Regions from separate parts of the Exiguobacterium sp. SH0S7 genome, predicted to be linked through region 1. Evidence: predicted binding sites of a transcription regulator. Region 1 holds the regulator's gene; each other region holds the start of a gene.

Region 1 (5,296 bases):
CGTCGGAGTGAACGCACGGACCGTCTTCGTGAGTTCGTACGTCGCATCGCCGCTCGAGCGTGTGACGAGGATGACATCCCCTTCTTTCAGTGGGGTGTCAAACGTGTACGGCATCGCACGTGTTGTCGCCACATGCATCCCATTTCGATAAATGCGATAGGCCTGATCGGTATTCGATGTAACGTTGATGGATTTGTCATAAATCAACGGTGTCCGAGTCCAAGTAAAGACAGGCGGTTCCACTCTTGTCTCCACGGTTGTGAGTCGGAACGCTGAAGCGGGTGCCTCTTTTAATTTGAAGTAGACTTTTGTTCCGATGTCTACAGGCATCGTATTGAACTCTTTAATCGAAATGAGTCCGTCCTCATCTGCCTGCTCATTCGAAATTTCGTAGTATTTCCCACTGCGAATCAACACATCCACCGAGGCGTTCGGCGTCGTTTTTAACGTGACACCTGAAGTGACGGTTTTCGTCAGAACCGAGATGCCGTTAGGTGACGTCTCCTCACTCTCCTTGACCGTCTGAAGTTCGATTGGTTCGGCGTACACGCCAGACTTACTACCGATTTTCACGGTCACGCGAGACCCCGGTGTGAACCAACGCGCCGGTTGCCACGTATAGCGCCCTGATTCATCTGATTGGACCGTCGTCGATTGATAGTTCAACAATGAATCCGATGAATTCGATTGATACAAGTTTTTCGTCACGCTGACAAACACCGGCGTGTTCGGTGCCGTCTTCCCGCTGATTGGGCCTAAGACACCGGTTGGCGGGTCGAGCGTGAGCGGCACATATTTCGATGCCCATAAGTCTAACCGTCGCTCAAAATCGTTCCACTTAAAAATCATGTCATACGATTCATTCGTCTGTAGCGTCAGTTTCCCTTGCTCCCAAACGAATGGATCGTCTTGATAGGCTAAACGTGCAGTCAGCTCAGTCCATGGAATCGGTAAGGCTGTTCCATCGACGAGTGTCGCCGTTCCGCTGACCTCATAGGGACGACCTACCTCATAGCGAGTCGTCGTTTTCGGAACATTAATATTCAATTGCCATGGCGCTTTCCATAAAGACTCCGGTGTGTAGACCTCCGTCTTCTTCATGCCAAAAACGTACCAAGGACCGTGTTGTCGAATGTCAGCGTCATCAATTGGTGCCTCTTTCCACTCATTCGTGCTGACGTTATAACTGACATAGAATGTCGTATACATTTCTCGCGTCATAAAGTAGTAGGTGCCGTCTTTCCACGTAAGATTACTTACGTCTGGCGCATCTTTCTCAATCCATCGTTTCGTCGCCAAATCGAAAATAAACATGTGCTCCGAGTCATCGCTTTTGATTACGAACCATTGATTCGCTTCTTTGATGTGACGGGCCCACTTCACCTGTCCTGAATAGGAACTGATTGTCTCAAGCACTTCTCCTGTAACCGTCCGCTTCGTCACTTGACCGCCGGCGAACGCGAGGACGTTCCCATCGTCGAGCAAACTGTATACCTGACCACTGCCTTTCGTGAGTGATCCGCGAATATCACCTGACATCGATGTGATGATATACTTTTCGTCATCAGCCCATAACATCATTCCTGTTGTTACATTCGTTGAGACGAGTCGATTCTCACTTCCTGCTTCGATTGGGAATGTCGTCGCTACATTCGTACGTATATCCCACATCACCCACTCCGGCCACCCTTTTAACATAAATCGGCCGTCCCCGATCGCATAAATATTATAAGCAGCAGACACTCGAATCGGTAATGTATAGACTTCACCGGTCTTCACATGTACGAGCGTCTCAGGATCTCCCGAGCGCCACACATATTCACTATTTCCTACCACTTCTCCCGCCGGAATAATTTCAGGCTTGGCATAACTATCTGCCCGAACATCTAATCCGGGCGCCGCCACCATGACGAGCACAACGAGTATGCTCCATAACCATTTGTTCATCGTTCTCCTCATTTCTGTTTATGAATACATAACTTTCAAAAATAATCCATTTTTGATTTAACATTACTAATTTTAAGTTGTTTTTTCAAAATTGAATAGCCCTAAATTATAAAAAAAGAACACTCCGTCTCATGACGTAGTGTTCATTTCTCATTCATCTGTTTCATCAAATCCATCTGTTCTTTCACTTGCGCTTCTTTCTCACGTCGGAGCACACCGCGATACGTCACGCGCGAGATCGATAAGCTGATCTCATATAGGAAGAAGAGCGGCAGCGACACCATGAGGTGCGACGTCAAATCCGGCGGCGTGATGAATGCCGCGATGACGAACAAGGCGAAGTAAGCGTACTTCCGAATTTTCGAGAGGAAGTACGGTGTCACGACACCGATGCGTGTCAAGAACATCGTCACGACCGGAAGTTGGAACAACAGCCCGAACGGGATCGTCAGCTGCAACAGGAACGTGAAATAGTTCGTCGCTCCGATGATCTGTGTCAGACCGAGGTCTTGCCCGAGGTCCGTCGAGATATCGAGGACGAGCGGGAACAACCAATAGTAGGCGAATGCGAGACCGATGAGGAACAAGATAAAGATGACCGGGATATAGGCGAGCGTCCATTTTCGTTCATTCGGATGCAGACCAGGTGCGACGAACGCCCACAGTTGATACAGTAGAAATGGACCCGATGCGACGAGCCCGATGACGAGCGCCAAGTTCAAGTAGATCATGAGCGGGTCCGCGACCCCAAAGGCGTTCAGCTCGAGCCCTCGTTCGACGAGGTCCGCCTGCAGATAGGCGAGCACGTACTTGACACTCGGCAAAGCGATCAGAAAGAAGGCAAAGACGACAAATGCCGACAGCATCAGTCGTCTCCGCAGCTCTGTCAAGTGATCGGACAGTGCCCGTTCTTGATCAGGTTGATGGCTCATGGCTTACTGCTCTTTCTTCTCAATTTCTTTCTTGTCGGTCTCGTCGTGCTCTTTCATCATACCGTTCGTGGCATTTTTGAACTCACGGAGCGTCTGCCCTGCTGCCCGGCCGAACTCTGGCAATTTCTTCGGCCCGAAGAGGATGAGCGCGATGATGGCGATGACGAAAATACTGACGCCACCTGGCATACCGACGACGAGTGATGATTGTAGAAATTCCATTATTGATGGACCCCCTCAGCGGATGGATAGTGTTGCATAAAGTAAATGAGCGACTGGAGTTCGATCGACAAGTCGATATGATGGACGCGGACCGTGTCCGGTACAGTCAATCGTGCCGGCGTGAAGTTCAAGATCCCTCGAACGCCATAGCGGACCAAATCATCGGCGACCGGTTGCGCGTAAGCGGACGGGACCGTGAGGATGGCGACATCGATCTTGTTTTGCTTCATGATCTGTTCCATCTCATCGACGTGATGAATCGGGACACCTGACATCGTCGTGCCGACTTTTGTCTCGTCTGCGTCGAACCCGACGACGATATGTGTGTTATTGTTTTTAAGGAAGTTATAGTTGACGAACGCTGTCCCGAGATGACCGACCCCGACCAAGGCGACGTTCGTGATCTCGTCTTGATTCAGCGTCTTACGGAAAAATTCTAACAGATACTGTACGTTATAGCCATATCCCTTTTTACCGAGCGCACCGAAGTATGAGAAGTCACGGCGAATCGTTGCCGAATCGACCTTGACCGCCTCGCTCAGTTCAGCAGAAGAGACACGCTGTTTCCCTGACGAATGTAGGCTTTGGATAAACCGATAGTATAGTGGCAACCGTTTGGCTGTCGCTTGCGGAATCTTTGGTTCGTTTTGACTCAACGGAAAGAGCCTCCTTTTTACGACGCGTTTCAAACGAATCTGATTTCATACACCTTGATTGTAAACGAATTCACATAAGCACTCAATGAATATACCTGAAAAGGGGAAGAAATAAAGTATACTAAACAGAGAGAAAGGGGTTTTTTCACTTGATCCTACTGCAAGTCAACAACTTATCCAAATCGTTCGGCGTCGAGCCGATTTTAGAGAATGTCAAACTAGAAATCCAAGAAGGCGAACGCGTCGCCCTCGTCGGCCGCAACGGCGCCGGCAAGTCGACACTGTTAAAAGTCATCGCCGGCGAGTACAACTATGACTCGGGCGACATCATGAAGCCAAAAGACGTGACGATCGGCTATCTCGCCCAAGACTCAGGATTAGAATCGAACGAGACGATGTGGAACGAGATGCTCACCGTCTTCACCGACTTGATCGAACAAGAGAAGACGCTCCGCCAGATGGAGCAAGACATGGGCTCGGAGCGCATCTTGAACGACCCGGCCGCCTACGAGCGTCTGCTCGCGGCGTATGACGAGGAGCAACACACGTTCAAAGACCGCGGCGGCTATCAGTACGAAGCGACGATCCGCTCGATCTTGCACGGGATGCGGTTTTATCCGGACGACTTCGAACGTCGGATCGATACGCTCTCAGGCGGACAGCGGACACGTCTTGCCTTAGCGAAGATGCTCCTGCAAAGCCCGGACCTGCTCATCTTGGATGAGCCGACGAACCATTTGGACATCGAGACGCTCAGCTGGCTCGAGAAATATTTGAGCGGCTATAAAGGTGCCGTCCTCATCGTCTCCCACGACCGTTACTTCCTCGACCGCGTCGTCTCTGTCGTCTACGAGCTGTCACGCAACCGCAGCCGCCGCTTCGTCGGGAACTATACGAAATTCCTCGAGCAGAAGGCCGCGCTCTACGAGCAAGAGAAGAAACAGTTCGATTCGCAACAAGAAGAGATCGCCAAGATGCAAGACTTCATCCAACGGAACATTGCCCGGGCGACGACGACGAAACGCGCCCAAAGCGTCCGCAAGCGGCTCGAGAAGATCGACCGCATGGACGTGCCGGACGGTGATGAGCGGAGCGCGGTGTTGTCGTTCTCGATCAAACGTCAAAGCGGGAACGATGTGTTGAGCGGCAGCGACCTCGCCATCGGCTACGAAGAACCGATTGCACAGAACTTGCGTTTCCAACTGCAGCGCGGCGAGTCGGTCGCCCTCGTCGGCCCGAACGGGGTCGGCAAATCGACGCTCCTCAAAGTGTTGACGAAACAACAACCACCGCTCACCGGTGACATCCGCTACGGTACCGGCGTCGAGATCGGCTACTACGACCAGGAACAACAGAACTTGTCGGACGCGAACCGCGTCATCGATGAGATTTGGAACGACTGGCCGCTCATGCGCGAGCAAGAAGTCCGCAGTCTACTCGGCCAGTTCTTGTTCAGCGGCGACGACGTCATGAAACGCGTCCAAGAACTATCCGGCGGCGAACGAGCCCGGCTGACGCTCGCCAAGCTCAAGCTCGAGC
Region 2 (5,296 bases), on a different contig from region 1:
AGGACGTGGCGAATCCACATTTTCGTTCCGCGCTCGGATAAGTGTTCAGCAAGCGCGAGCGTGTTGGCGTTGCTCCGTCCTGTCAGTTTCTTGCACATGTCGTCATCGATGTGTTTAATATCGAGCAAGACGAGGTCGGTATGGTCTAAGATGGCGTCAAGGTTAGGGGGACGGAGTGCACCCGACGTATCGAGCGTCGTGTGGAGCCCATGTTTTTTCGCTTCACGCAACAGCGCTTCTAAAAACTCTGGCTGCGCGAGCGGATCGCCCCCTGAAATTGTAATGCCGCCTTTTGATGCTTCCATGAACGGACGATAGCTGAGCGCTTCTTGAATGACGTCCTCGGCCGAACGATGGTTATTCTTTTTAAAATCCCACGTATCAGCGTTGTGGCAATACAAGCAGCGAAGCGCACAACCTTGCAAAAAGACGATAAAACGAATTCCCGGGCCGTCAACGGTTCCAAACGATTCGACCGAGTGTACATATCCCATTGTCATCGAGATGACCTCCTAACGAATGAGCGGCCTTCAAGCGAAGGCCGCCAAGCCTTTACTTATAATGAACCGTGGAACGTCCGGTTGATGACGTCGATCTGTTGCTCGCGTGTCAACTTGATGAAGTTGACGGCGTAACCTGATACGCGGATCGTGAGCTGCGGATACTCTTCTGGATGTTCCATGGCGTCGAGCAACGTCTCACGGTTGAAGACGTTGACGTTCAAGTGGTGACCTTTGTGCTCGCCACCCATATAGCCGTCAAGAAGTGCCGCCAAGTTAAGTTCACGTGCGACGTCTTCTTTACCGAGTGCTTTCGGTACGATCGAGAACGTGTATGAGATACCGTCTTGCGCATGTTCGAACGGAAGTTTAGCGACTGACGAGAGCGACGCTGCCGCTCCTTTCGTATCGCGTCCGTGCATCGGGTTCGCACCCGGTGCGAACGGCTCACCAGCACGACGGCCGTCCGGTGTATTTCCTGTTTTCTTGCCGTAGACGACGTTCGACGTGATCGTCAAGACCGATTGCGTATGAAGCGCGTCGCGGTACGTTTTGTGTTTTCGGACTTTTTCCATGAACGATTTCGTAAGTTCGACAGCGATCGCGTCGACACGGTCATCGTTGTTCCCGAATTTCGGGAAGTCGCCTTCTGTTTCAAAGTCGACGGCGATGCCGAATTCATTTCGGACCGGTTTGACCGTCGCATATTTGATTGCTGACAAGCTGTCCGCCGTCACCGAAAGGCCAGCGATACCACAAGCCATCGTCCGTAAGATTTCAGGGTCGTGGAGCGCCATTTCAATCCGTTCGTATGCATATTTATCATGCATGAAGTGAATGACGTTGAGTGTGTTGACGTAAAGCTCTGCGAGCCAGTCGAGCGTCCGGTCGAAGTCAGCGTACACTTTGTCGTACGTGAGGACGTCTTCTGTGTTCATGTCCCAAGCCGGAGCGATTTGATCGCCGCTCTTCTCATCGCGTCCACCGTTCATGCTGTAGAGGAGTGCTTTCGCCATATTGGCACGGGCCCCGAAGAACTGCATCTGTTTGCCGATCTTCATCGGTGACACACAGCAGGCGATGCCGTAATCGTCACCAAACTCTGGAAGCATGAGGTCGTCGTTCTCGTATTGGATCGCCGACGTCTCAATTGACATCTTCGCGCAATATTGTTTGAATCCTTCCGGTAATTTCGTCGACCAAAGTACCGTCAAGTTCGGTTCTGGTGCCGGGCCGAGGTTTGTGAGCGAGTGAAGGAAACGGAACGAGCTCTTCGTGACGTTCGAACGGCCATCCTCACTCATCCCACCGATTGATTCCGTGACCCACGTTGGATCTCCAGAGAACAATTCGTTATAGTCAGGCGTCCGCAAGAATTTGACGATGCGGAGTTTCATGATGAAGTGATCGACGATTTCTTGGACGTCTGACTCTGTCAAACGGCCCGCCGCCATGTCACGCTCAGCGTACACGTCAAGGAATGTCGATACGCGTCCGAGAGACATCGCCGCACCGTTTTGTTCTTTGACAGCTGCAAGGTAAGCGAGATATACCCATTGATAGGCTTCTTGCGTCGTTTCAGCCGGGCGACCGAGGTCGAATCCGTAAGCAGCGCCGAGTTGTTTCAATTCTTGAAGGGCACGAAGCTGTTCAGACATCTCTTCCCGCGTCCGAATGTCTGCTTCCGAGAGGAAACCGCCATTGTTCGCCAAATCTTTTTTACGCTCGGCAATCAAGAAGTCTAAACCGTACAAGGCAACGCGACGGTAGTCACCGATGATCCGACCACGTCCGTATGCGTCTGGGAGACCTGTGATGATCCCTGACTTACGTGCTGCCCGCATCTCTGGTGTGTAGGCATCGAAAACACCTTGGTTGTGTGTTTTACGAATGTCTGAATAGATTTTTGTGATTTCAGGATTTGGTTCGAAGCCGTATGACTCGAGCGCGGCGTCGACCATGCGAATGCCGCCGTTCGGATGAATCGAGCGTTTGAACGGTTCGTCCGTTTGGACACCGACGACTTTTTCAAGGTCTTTATTTAAGTACCCAGGTCCGTGTGAGATGATTGTCGACGGCGTGTTTTGATCGACATCCCAAACGCCCCCGCGTTCCCGTTCTTCTTTCGTCAATTCCATCACTTGTCCCCAAAGACGATTCGTCGCCTCTGTCGGTCCGACTAAGAAACGGTCATCCCCTGTATACTCGTGGCGGTTCAAGCGGATAAATTCACCGACATTCACTTCGTTCGTCCACTGTCCAGGAACAAATCCTGACCAGGCTGATTTAATTTCAGTTGCCATTATGGTCACTCCTCATAGTTGAGATAACTGCCTGATTCCTTATAATATGAGTGTACGTGAAAACGTGAACAATATGTTTTACATTCTTGTGAAAGTTGTAACAATCTCATGAACATTGGTGTTATGCCGTTTTTGTAAGCGCTATTTTATCTGTTATAGTCATTTTTTAACTTACATAGAAACAGACGAATCCCTGTCCGTTCACGTTCTTGTTAATCCTGTATTATCTTTAAAGAGTTGTGAAAAATCATACAGTTTTTGTAGTGACTTAACTCACAGGTTCGGGATAGAACTTGAATTTTTGCCTTATATCGAGCACAATGGAAGCAGAACATTGTAGAAGAGGAAGGGGTTCTTCCCATGACGTATGAACCATTAACAGCCGAGCATAACTTAAAAGCCGGTGACCGCATCTCCCTTAAAGTCGAAGAGGCTGGAGACAAGCGCGACGGATTTATCACAGAATTTGAAGAAAAAGGCTTTTGGATTCGCTTTGATGACGATATCGAGAATGAAGATTTCATTGATTTCCGTGACCATTTAATCGTCGCACTCGTGTCGCGTCCAATCGACGTCGCGACGACGTATCCAGAACTAAACGCCTATTCAAAATTGCTTAAAGAATTGGAATACCGCGTGTATCAAGGCTTCACGGTCGAAGGTGTCGAAGCCTCGCCTGAGCACATCGACGTGCACATCAAACTCGTCGAGGACGGACAAGTGTACACACAGACGCTCCGTTCATCAATTGACCAAGACACTGAACATGTTCGCTATATTTGAACCAGGGAGCGCTTATGCTTCCTTTGTTTTTGCCCAACGATAAGGAGAACTGATATGAACTTTACAAAACCATTCATTAACGAAGCCTGGGAACGCCTTGGCTTTAACGAACCGATGCCGGTCCAAGCGGAAGCGTTCCCGCCCCTTTTAGAAGGAAAAGACGTCACGATTGAAGCGCCGACAGGAACAGGTAAGACACTCGCTTATCTTTTACCCGCTATTGAAAAAATCGATGCCTCGAACGACCGGATCCAAGTCGTCATCGTCGCACCGACGCGCGAACTCGTCATGCAGATCCAAACGGTGGCGCAACGTTTCACCGAAAAAGGTGACGTCCGGATCGCCTCGTTCATCGGCGGCGTCGAACTGAAGCGCCAAATCGATCGCTTGAAGAAAAAACCGCATTTGATCGTCGGGACACCAGGACGTCTCGTTGAATTGATCGAGAAGAAAAAACTCAAACTGCACGAAACGCATACGATCGTGCTCGATGAAGCCGATCAAATCATCGACAGCGGATTGACGGAAGCGGCCGAGCGCATCATCAACCATACGGCGCACGAGCATCAAATCTCACTCGTCTCGGCGACATTGACGGACACGCTTCAAGCATGGGCTGCCCCGTTCTTGAAAGAACCGATTCACGTGAAGGTCGAACGGACTGTCAGTGCTCAAGTGACGTACGGCTATATGTTGACGACACGTCGCTATAAGCCAGAACTGCTTCGTCGCCTGTCACACGTCGATGGCGTCAAAGTGCTCGCCTTTATTAACAACCGCTCGTTCTTACCGCCGCTCAAAGGTGAGCTCGATAAGATGAAAGTGAACTATCGCATGCTCGATAGCTTGAAAGGGAAACGTGCCCGCGTCGAGACGCTCCGCGAATTCCGTAAAGGCGAATATCCGCTCCTCATCACGACGGGTCTCGCAGCGCGCGGACTCGACATCGATGAAGTGACGCACGTCGTTCATTTCGATTTACCTGAATCGACCGATGACTTCATCCACCGCTCTGGACGGACCGCTCGCGGTAACGCGGCCGGGACGGTCCTCTCGATCGTGACTCCGGAAGATTTGACGCACTTGAAATCGTTCGCCCGCCAGCTCGGTGTCGAATTGAAAGAGCTTGAGATTTACCGTGGCGAAGTCATCGAGAAACGGATCGAAGACAAACCGCCGGTCGTCAAACGTCCTGCAGACAAGCGAGGACCACGGCGATGAAAAAAGACCGGAAAGTAATTCCCTTCCCTTTGCTCGTCGAAGAGTCCGAATTGCTGGCCGAACTGAAAAAGTTATACGAGCAAGCGGCACTCGCACGCAGCACGCAGTGGACGAACTATATCCAAGAGATCGCTTCGGAAGGCACGTGGCACTTGAAAGACGCCGAACTGTTCCGCGATTTGTTCATCGATTGGGGCGTCTTCTTTGAGACGGATGAGGATGGGATGACACCGCATGGCCGCTATTTGGCGGACCACAAAGCTGACATGTCACCTGCTCTCTATCATGCCTTGCGCGGTCTCGCCGTCCCCCGGTGCTCTGTGTTTGAAGTGACCGAAGACGGCTTACGTGATTGGGAGACGAAAGAGACGTACAAGGTAATGCTACCGGAAGTACGCGAACCAGGCGACGTCATGCTCGGCAAGCTGCTCGACATCCGTGGCAGCTGGCGCTTCGGGTCGGCCTTCCTCGCACTTCCAGCGAAGATGG
Region 3 (5,296 bases), on a different contig from region 1:
CACGAAGATAGCGGCGATGATCGGTATGGTCGAAAAGCTCGAGCCGATACCGAGTGTGATGACGAGACCGACGAGGAGCATGACGAGGGCGGCGAGGAACTGCGAGTCACCCATCAAGTTGCTTGCTCCGCTCACGAGCGGTTCAATCGCACCCGTTTCACGGATGACGGCGGCGAATCCGCTCGCGGCGATCATGACGAAACCGATGAAGGCCATCATGCGCATGCCGCTCGTAAAGATATCGTCCGCTTCTGACCAAGGGATGAGACGGAAGAGCGTCAACAGGATCAAACCGGTCACGGCCGAAGCGATCATCGATTCGGTCTGTAATTGAACGACCAAGACGACCAAGACGACGATCGCCGTCAACCAAATCTTCATGTTGCTCAACGTGCGGACCTCATAGTCGCTCGGACCGAGTTGGATCGTTTCATACGACCGCGGTTTCCGGTAGTGGAAGAAAGCGGTGATGAGTCCGACGAGCATACCGAGTGCCGGGATGGCCATGATGCTGACGATATTGACGTCACCGACAGCCATCCCGTTCGTCTCGACGTTCGGGAGCAAAATCTCGTTCAAGTAGATGCCGCCGAAGCCGACCGGTAGCAACATGTACGGTGTGACAAGCCCGAACGTGAGGATCGTCGCGACGAGCCGGCGATCGAGTTTCAACTCATTGAACAAGACGAGTAACGGCGGTACGACGATCGGGATGAAGGCGATGTGGATCGGTAAGACGTTCTGTGAGCTGATAGCGAGTAAGAGCAGCAGCGACAGCAGTAACGCTTTGACGCGACCGACACTCTTGCCGGTCACATCACGGCCAGACATGCTGATCAACCGTTCAGCCAGGACGTCAGGCAGGCCGGTCTTTGACAAGCCGACAGCGAACGCACCAAGCAGGGCGTAGCTGAGGGCGATCGTGGCACCGCCACCAAGCCCGTCGCTGAAAGCGGTCAACGTGTCGTTGAAACCGAGTCCTCCGACAAGTCCACCGACGATGGCGGCGAGGATGAGCGATAAGACGATATGGACACGACTGATCGCGAGAGCAAATAAGACAATGACAGCTAATAATACAGCATTCATGAGTTCCAACACCTTTCGAATCATAAGTTCTTTCTCTTGTTATCACTTTAATACGATAAAGACTTTTGAAATTTAACATACGTTTTATGACTTGTCAAATCATGAAAACAAAAAAAGCGACAACTTCGAAAAGTTATCGCTTCTTCATCATAGTTCGACGTTATGGTACACCTGACGAACGTCTTCTAAGTCTTCGAGTACGTCGAGCAGTTTCTCGAATTGCTCTTTCGACGCTTCGTCGAGTTCGACTTCGTTTTGCGGTAGCATCGTCAGCTCGGCGACTTCGAACGTCTCCACACCCGCCGCTTTGAACGCGGTCTGGACGGCATGGAATTCTTCCGGCTCGGCATAGACGATGACCGTCTCGTCTTCTTCGATGACGTCACGGACATCGAGGTCGTGCTCCATCATGAGTTCGAGCACGTCGTCTGCTGTCATCCCGCCGACACCGATGACGGCCGTCGCATCGAACATATACGCTACCGACCCGCTGACGCCCATGTTACCACCGTTCTTGCCGAACGCGGCCCGAACTTCAGAGGCGGTCCGGTTGACGTTGTTCGTGAGCGTGTCGACGATGAGCATCGACCCGCTCGGCCCAAAGCCCTCATAGCGGAGTTCGTCGAAGTTCTCTTCGTCGCCGCCTTTCGCTTTGTCGATGGCCCGGTCGATGATCGCTTTCGGGACGTTATACGTCTTCGCGCGCTCGACGACGAACTTGAGCGATTGGTTCAATTCCGGATCAGGTTCACCTTGGCGGGCGACGATGTAGATCTCGCGGCCGAACTTCGCGTAGATACGACTCGTATTGGCGTCTTTAGACGCCTTTTTCTCTTTAATGTTGTTCCATTTACGACCCATTACGTGTCATCTCACTTTCCATTGTTCGATAGATTCACTGTCGATTATATAAGAAGAAGCGAGCGTTGACGAGAGAAAATCATCCCTCGCTCTTGTCCATCTTCTCAACGATCTCGGTCAGCGTCTTTAAACTGTCGATCAAGCGGTCGGTCTCATCCTCATCGAGGAACGCTAACCGATCCTCGAACAGGCGCCGAAACGAGTCGCGCCGCTCGAGGAGCACACGCTCTCCTTGGTCGGTCAATTGGTTCCAGATGACACGGCGGTCGCGCTCGTCAGGGACACGTGTAATATACCCTTCGTCGACGAGCTTCGTGATGAGCGGCGTCACGTTCGGCGGGGCAATCGATAACGTCTCACTAATTTGTCCGTTCGTGACCGCGCCTTCATCCTCAATCAACATCAGTAGATGAAAGTGAGAGAAGTTCAAGTTCGGGATTTGCGGGAGGTCGGAGCGGCGGAGCAGTTTTCTTCTGATTAATGGGATCAGTTTCACAAACTGATCGGCTGCATCTTGTCTTGGCATAGTCATAGTCACTTCCTAGTCAGGTTCTTTCTTCATTATACACGACCACAGGCGGGGTGGACGAGCAATCATCGGACTGTGAGCATTTACACACCGATTCCGCCAAACTAATGACACAAACAATGTAAGCGTTTACATATGGATTTGTCCTTGTTTTCATGAAAACGCATACGATTTTACTGAGCTGATCTGTAAAAATCAAGACCTATCCTCAAACAGCAAAAAAATATTGTGAAAGAGTTCACATTGTTGTCACGCACAAATTGAATAAAACGGTGTATTCTATGAATGTGAAGGAAAGCACAAACTCTTATCAGGCAAACCGATTATCCCGTGCTCTCCATCAAGTCAGAAGATCAGCTCTCATTCATGAGGAGGAAACCAACATGGCAGTTAAAGAGAAAGCAGTAGTGGAAACATCAGCAGAACAGATGGTCGACACGCTCGTCAAGCAAGCGCACACGGCACTCGACACGTTGATGACGTTTGACCAAGAGAAAATCGACACGATCGTCCAAGCGATGGCGTTAGCCGGACTCGAGCAACACGTCGTACTCGCTAAACATGCATATGAAGAAACAGGTCGCGGTGTGTTTGAAGACAAGATGATCAAAAACATCTTTGCGACAGAATATATTTTCAACTCACTTCGCGGTGAGAAAACGGTCGGCGTCATCGAAGACGATGAGCAAAACGGCATCACGTACATCGCCGAGCCGGTCGGTGTCGTCGCCGGGGTCACACCGGTCACGAACCCGACATCAACGACGATGTTCAAAGCGATCATCGCCATCAAAACACGTAACCCGATCATTTTCGGCTTCCACCCGTCAGCACAACAATGTTCAAGTGCAGCGGCCCGTGTCCTTCGTGACGCGGCAATCGCAGCAGGTGCACCGGAACATTTGATCCAATGGGTCGAAAAACCGTCACTCGACGCGACGAAAGCACTCATGAACCACCCAGGCGTGGCCATGGTACTCGCAACAGGCGGCGCGGCAATGGTGAAGTCGGCTTACTCGACAGGTAAACCAGCGCTCGGCGTCGGACCTGGTAACGTCCCGGCTTATATCGACAAGACAGCGAAAGTAAAACGCGCCATCTCGGACGTCATCTTATCGAAAACGTTCGATAACGGCATGATCTGTGCATCAGAACAAGCGATCATCGTCGACCAAGAAGTATATGAAGACGTGAAGCGTGAAATGACAGCGCTCGGCTGCTACTTCTGCTCACCTGAAGAAAAAGCCAAACTCGAAACACTCGTCATCAAGACAGACACATGTGCGGTCAACCCTGAGATCGTCGGGAAACCGGCAGCATGGATCGCCGAGAAAGCTGGACTCAGCGTCCCGGCCGACACGAAAATCTTGATCGCTGAACTCGAGACGGTCGGTGCGACAGAACTGCTCTCACACGAGAAGCTCAGCCCGGTGCTCGGCGCTTATAAAGTTCAATCACGAGAAGAAGGCTTCGCCATCGCTGAGAAAATGCTTGAAATCGGTGGTCTCGGCCATACAGCCGCAATCCACTCGACAGACGACGACGCGATCCTCGCGTTCGGACTTCGCATGAAAGCTTGCCGCATCATCGTCAACTCGCCAACGGCACACGGCGGTATCGGTGACCTTTACAACGAAATGACACCATCACTCACACTCGGTTGTGGGTCGTACGGTAAAAACTCCGTCTCTGAGAACGTGACGGCGAAACATCTACTCAACGTGAAAAAGGTGGCGAGACGTCGCGTGAATATGCAATGGTTTAAAGTCCCTGAAAAAATTTACTTCGAGAAAAACTCGGTTCAATACTTGCAGTCGCTCACGTCAAAAAAACGAGCAATGATAGTCACAGACGAAATGATGGTCAAACTCGGATTTGCTGATAAAGTCATCAAAAACTTGCCGGCCGGTGTTGACTACCGCATCTTCGACCAAGTCGAACCAGATCCATCGGTCGAGACGGTCATGGCCGGAGCTGAGGCGATGCGCCAATTCCAACCAGACATGATCATCGCGCTCGGTGGTGGTTCACCGATGGATGCCGCGAAAGGGATGTGGCTCTTCTACGAACGTCCAGAAGAGAAGTTCTCAAACCTTCGCCAGAAGTTCATGGATATCCGCAAACGGACGTACAAGTTCCCGACGCTCGGCAACAAGTCGATGTTCGTCGCGATCCCGACGACGTCAGGTACAGGTTCAGAAGTGACACCGTTCACGGTCATCACTGATAAAAAACGGAACGTCAAATACCCGATCGCCGACTACGCGATCACACCAGACGTCGCCATCATCGACCCTGAGTTCGTTATGACGGTACCGGCTTCAATCACGGCTGACACAGGAATGGACGTCTTGACACACGCGATCGAAGCGTACGTATCGGTCATGGCGAACGACTATACAGACGGACTGGCCCTCCGTTCGATGAAGATGATCTTCGACTACCTCCCGAAAGCTTACGAAAACGGAAGCGACGCTGAAGCTCGTCAAAAAGTGCACAACGCCTCAACGATGGCCGGTATGGCATTCGCGAACGCGTTCCTCGGGATCAACCACTCGATCGCGCACAAAATCGGTGGCGAGTTCCACGTGCCGCACGGTCGGACGAACGCGATCCTCATGCCGCACGTCATCCGCTACAACGCGACACGCCCATCGAAACTCGCGGCGTTCCCGAAATATGAGTCATTCATCGCTGACGAGCGCTACGCTGAAATCGCACGCTTCCTCGGACTCCCGGCGAAGACGACTGAAGAAGGTGTCGAGTCACTCGTCCAAGCGATCATCGAGCTCGGACAGCGCTTGAACATCAAACTCT
Region 4 (5,296 bases), on a different contig from region 1:
AAGCCGGCGCGAGCGTAACTGTATACCCCGCCGTCTAGGTCAGGGCGACGCATCGTCAAGTTCTGAAAACTGAGACCGAGCGTGATAATCCCGATACCGGTAATGACCCATCCAATCAAAATAGCTCCGGCGTTCGCGCCTTGGGCCAAATCGGCCGCCAAGTTGAAGGCGCCCCCTCCAATCATCGAACCGACGACGAGGGCTGTCAGTGCACCAAGACCTAACCGTTGATCTTTTTTGCCAGGACTCGCCCCAGCCGAACCACTTGAGTCATGATCTAATTTAGTAGACATCTAACTCATCCCTTTCGTTTAGTACGAATGAGGAGGACATGCCTCCTCGTTCGTCAGCGTTCGAGCCATTCAAACGTATCGGTGAGTGTCGCCGCCATGACGGCTTTGATCGTGTGCATCCGATTTTCCGCCTGATCGAACACGTATGAATGGCGGCTGCGGAACACCTCGTCGGTCACTTCCATCTCTTTCAGACCATATTGTTCATGAATCGCTCGCCCGACCTCGGTCTCTAAATCGTGGAACGCCGGCAGGCAATGCAGAAACATGACGTCTTTATTTCCGGTCTTCTCGACCATGTCCATATTCACTTGGTACGGATGAAGGAGCTTGATCCGCTCTTCATATTCAGCTTCTTCGCCCATCGATACCCACACATCGGTATAGATGACGTCCGCATCGGCGACAGCTTCGTCGATGCTCTCCGTCAAGGTGATGCGTGCTCCCGTTTCGGTTGCGACCGAACGCGCGTAATCGACGACCTCGTCAGACGGCCAGAGCGATTTCGGCGCACAGATTCGCATGTCCATGCCGACTTTGGCACCACCAATCAACAGCGTGTTGCCCATATTGTTGCGTCCATCTCCAACGTAGACGAAACGAATGCCAGCCAAATCACCTTTTTGTTCTTTGACGGTCAAGAAGTCGGCCAAAATTTGCGTCGGATGATACAAGTCCGTCAAACCGTTCCAAACTGGGACCCCGCCATCCCGTGCAAGACCTTCCACCGTTTCGTGAGCGAAGCCACGGAATTGGATGCCGTCGAACATGCGTCCAAGCACGATTGCCGTATCACGGACCGATTCTTTTTTTCCGAACTGGATATCCGATTTCCCGAGGTATTCAGGATGCATGCCGAGGTCGATTGCCGCAACGGTGAACGCACAGCGCGTCCGTGTCGACGGTTTTTCAAACAAGAGCGCCACGTTCTTGCCTTCACAAATCCGGTGGGGAATCCCTTGTTTCTTTTGACGTTTGAACGCTGCCGACAAGTCGATCAAGTAGTTCAGTTCGTCCCGCGAAAACTCGTTAAGCGATAAGAAATGACGACCTTTCAAATCAAAGTTGAACGTTGTGGACATGTGTTTCTCCTCCTCGTTAAATATCTTCACGGATAATCGGACAACTCATACAACGTGGGCCTCCACGGCCTCGTGATAACTCACTCGACATGATTTCGATGACTTCGACCCCTTCTGAACGGAGCAGCTCGTTCGAAACATAGTTCCGGTCATACGTAACGACGACACCCGGGGCGATTGCGAGCGTGTTCGACCCATCGTTCCATTGCTCGCGCGCCGCAGCGATTGGGTCGCCCCCACCACATGGGATCAACACGATTTCCTCTAGACCGAGAGCTGATTTCAACACTTTCAACAAATCAGTGTGTTGCGTGATGTGTAGCTCACCTTCTGCGTTCAACGTCAGTTCGAAGATGTTCATCTTGCCGCCCGGTCCTTGAATGAACGGATGGATCGTGAACTTATCGTGGTCGACCATCGTGAAGACGGTATCAAGGTGCATGAACGCACGCGACTTCGGAATCTCGATGGCGATGACTTTCTTGAACGTGCCTCCGTTCGCGAGCAAGTTGAGGGCGACGCGCTCGATTCCTTGGGCGGTCGTCCGTTCCGATATCCCGATGGCGACGACTTCCTTTGATAGGACGAGTTCGTCCCCGCCTTCCATCGCGAACCGGTAATCACGATCCGACCAGATCGGGATGTCGTGCTTCGCAAAGCGCGGATGATATCTCATAATATATTGTGTGAACAGTGATTCGCGGCGACGCGCCGGTTCTTTCATGCGATTGATCGACAAGCCGTTCCCAATCGCCGCGGCCGGGTCGCGCGTAAAGTACAGGTTCGGCATCGGGTCGAGAAAGAACGGATACGTGTCCTCGATCATCTCGTGCAGATGACGGCGCTTTTCGCGCTTGATCTCGGTTTTACGGATGCCGGCCATGACCGTCTCGATCAACTGTTCGTTATCATAAGCGAGTAAATACTCTTTGAGCGTCTCGTATGATCCGTTAATATTTGATTTTGATTCCGAAAGAATGTCGGCGACGAATCGTTCACGTACGCCAGGCAGCGATAACGTCTCTGCCATCAAGTTTTCTAAATAGAGCACCTCGACGCCCCGGTTTTGCAGCACGCTCGCAAAGTAGTCGTGCTCTTTTTGAATGACCGGCAAATGTGGAATGTCGTCGAACAGGAGTCGTTCCAAATACTCCGGCGTCAAATTCTCAAGTTCGCGTCCTGGACGCTTCAATAGCACAGTCTTTAGTTCACCAATTTCTGAATACACGTGAATCGGATGTTTCAGCGTCGTATCCCGTGCGGTCAATTGATCCGTCATCGATATCATCTCGCTTCCTCCTAGTGATTCGGGTGTGTTTCTACCCTTACATTATCAACTTACCCGATTCCGAGGCGGGTAATTCCGACGTTCTGATTGTGGTCGATTCCACAAAAAAATGGATACAATATGAGTCAAATTGAATGAACAAACGGTTGTGAATCAATGAACAAGGAGAGGGCGACGGTTGGGATGTATACACGATGTATGAATTGTGAATAAAATCCATTATTTTTTCTTTTCAAATTAAGGTACGATAACGACAGGATACGAAAAATGACTTAAGAAAAGGAAGTGAGTCGATGGCCATCGAACGTACAGAACGCGCGCGTCATGAAGCCCAAGTGACAGCCCTCATCCAAAAAGGGGATCCGGTCGATTTCCGCGACGTGTTTTTAACACTTCACCCGGGTGAACAGGGCGACATCTTCATCGAACTTAACCAACCCGATCGGGCGTTTGTATACAGCGCTCTATCACCGGAAGAGTACACCGATTTATTTGAAAAATTAGAGCTCGATGAACAACAGCAGTTCATCCAAGAAATGCCGCGCCCGTATGCGGTCAGCGTCTTGAACGATATGTTCTCGGATAATGCCGCCGACCTCATGACCGAACTTCCGGACGATTTCATGAACGAACTGTTCGAGCAGATGGACGAGACCGAGGCGACCGAGGTCAAGGACTTGATGCGCTATCCGGACGATACGGCCGGCGCCATCATGACGACCGAGTTCATCGTGCTACAGGCCGACAAAACGATCGGGGCGACACTCGAAGAGTTGCGTGACCTCGGTCCTGAAGCTGAGACGATTTACTATTTATATGTAATCGATGCAGACCGACGTCTCGTCGGCGTCGTGTCGCTCCGTGACTTGATCGTTTCCCCGCTCGACCATCTCATCGCCGATATCATGGGGCGGCGGGTCGTTTCGGCCCACGTCATGGCCGATCAAGAAGACTTGGCCCGAACCGTCCAAAAGTATGACTTGCTCGCGCTCCCGGTCATCGATAGCGATGATCACTTGCTCGGCATCATCACCGTCGACGACGTCATGGACGTCATCGAACGCGAGACGACCGAAGACTTTGAAGAGCTGTCCGCAACGAAAGGCTCGTCTGACATCAACATGGGCCCGGTCGAGGCCGCGAAAAAACGTGCCCCTTGGATCATCAGCCTCATGTTCCTCGGGATGATCACCGCATCGACGATCGGTGGATTTGAAGATACGCTTGAGACGATCGTTTTGCTCGCCGTCTTCATGCCACTCGTCATGGGGTCGGCCGGAAACGCCGCCACCCAGTCGCTCGTCGTCGCCGTACGTTCGATCGCACTAGGCACGATCAACCGGAAAAATGTCGCCAAGATGATTCGCCGGGAGTTCGGAACTGGTGTCCTGCTTGGACTGGCCTGTATGGTCGTTATTTTCGGGGTCATCACGGTCCTGTACGATAGCGCCTTGATCGGCATGATCGTCGGCTTGTCGATTTTCGCCTCACTGAGCGTTGCCACGATTGTCGGTACACTCGTCCCGCTCTTGATCAACCGCCTGAAACTCGATCCGGCCGTGGCCTCGGGTCCATTCATCACGACGGTCGTGGACAATCTCGGATTGCTCATCTACTTCACTGTCGCCACTTCATTGCTTCGCTTTTTCTGACACCTGACGTTTCAGGTGTCTTTTTTCGTGTGAGCTTTGTTACGGTTTGTTTACAAAAGCGATGATGGGAAATAATTATCGTGCCAGGTGGGTAATTACGAAAAGTACTTATAGATAAGAAGTAATACAAGGAGGGATAAATCGTGACGATTCAACAAGTTATATACATATTAGTGACCGGAGCCTTATTCATGGGACTCGTCGCTTACGTATCCTATCGCATGACAAAAGGAAAAGTCGACAGCGCCGATGATTATTTCTTGGCCGGTCGCGGGCTGACCGGTCTCTTCATCGCCGGGTCGCTCCTGCTCACAAACTTATCGGCCGAGCAGTTGATCGGCTTGAACGGACAGTCGTTCGCCGGCAACATGTCGGCGATGGCATGGGAAGTGACGGCTGGGATTGCCGCCATCATCATGGCACTATTCCTACTGCCACGCTTTCTCGGCATCGGGATCACGACGATCCCTGAGTTTTTAAGTCAACGCTATGACGAGGACGTCCGGCGCTTGACCGTCCTCTTGTTCTTGTTCGGTTACATGTGCGTCACGATTCCGTCGATGCTCTATTCCGGCGGACTCGCGGTCCTTCAGCTCTTCGACGTGCCCGAACTGCTCGGGATCAGCTTTGAACAGTCACTTTGGCTCGTCATTTGGTTCATCGGCATCATCGGCGCTATCTACGCCATTTTCGGCGGCCTCCGCGCCGTCGCGGTGTCGGATACACTCAACGGCATCGGGCTCATCATCATCGGCTTCCTCGTCCCGACGCTCGGCTTTATCGCACTCGGCGACGGCAGCGTCGTCGAAGGGATGAAGACGATCGCGACGTCGAACCCTGAAAAGTTGAACGCGATCGGGTCATCGAATGACTCGGTGCCATTCCTATCCATCTTCACCGGAATGATTTTCGCGAACTTGTTCTACTGGGCATTGAATCAATATGTCATTCAACGGGCTCTTGGGGCTAAAAACCTCGCCG

Evidence for each region. Region 1 encodes Rex, which represses fermentation and respiration genes when NADH is low (regulators of the CRP and FNR family bind a similar motif). Its sites were predicted from a motif close to TTGTGAAATATTTCACAA; they were not measured.
Region 2: pflB (formate C-acetyltransferase) is a predicted target of Rex. The motif match lies at 2,890-2,907, and genes of this name have one in related genera.
Region 3: adhE (bifunctional acetaldehyde-CoA/alcohol dehydrogenase) is a predicted target of Rex. The motif match lies at 2,706-2,723, and genes of this name have one in related genera.
Region 4: arcA (arginine deiminase) is a predicted target of Rex. The motif match lies at 2,810-2,827, and genes of this name have one in related genera.

What each region holds. Positions count from the first base shown of each region.
Region 1 covers NZ_SJVA01000007.1:98,276-103,571, forward strand. The annotation lists gene EVJ22_RS11585 (hypothetical protein) at 1-1,947, opposite strand, end outside; gene tatC (twin-arginine translocase subunit TatC) at 2,091-2,879, opposite strand; gene EVJ22_RS11595 (twin-arginine translocase TatA/TatE family subunit) at 2,883-3,101, opposite strand; gene EVJ22_RS11600 (redox-sensing transcriptional repressor Rex) at 3,101-3,757, opposite strand; gene EVJ22_RS11605 (ABC-F family ATP-binding cassette domain-containing protein) at 3,907-5,296, shown strand, end outside.
Region 2 covers NZ_SJVA01000006.1:95,452-100,747, reverse strand. The annotation lists gene pflA (pyruvate formate-lyase-activating protein) at 1-500, opposite strand, end outside; gene pflB (formate C-acetyltransferase) at 557-2,803, opposite strand; gene EVJ22_RS10810 (hypothetical protein) at 3,164-3,586, shown strand; gene EVJ22_RS10805 (DEAD/DEAH box helicase) at 3,641-4,807, shown strand; gene EVJ22_RS10800 (hypothetical protein) at 4,804-5,296, shown strand, end outside.
Region 3 covers NZ_SJVA01000005.1:77,218-82,513, reverse strand. The annotation lists gene EVJ22_RS09880 (Na+/H+ antiporter family protein) at 1-1,089, opposite strand, end outside; gene EVJ22_RS09875 (YebC/PmpR family DNA-binding transcriptional regulator) at 1,237-1,950, opposite strand; gene EVJ22_RS09870 (MarR family winged helix-turn-helix transcriptional regulator) at 2,030-2,476, opposite strand; gene adhE (bifunctional acetaldehyde-CoA/alcohol dehydrogenase) at 2,863-5,296, shown strand, end outside.
Region 4 covers NZ_SJVA01000004.1:96,980-102,275, reverse strand. The annotation lists gene arcD (arginine-ornithine antiporter) at 1-293, opposite strand, end outside; gene argF (ornithine carbamoyltransferase) at 347-1,375, opposite strand; gene arcA (arginine deiminase) at 1,392-2,621, opposite strand; gene mgtE (magnesium transporter) at 2,957-4,315, shown strand; gene EVJ22_RS08670 (solute:sodium symporter family transporter) at 4,459-5,296, shown strand, end outside.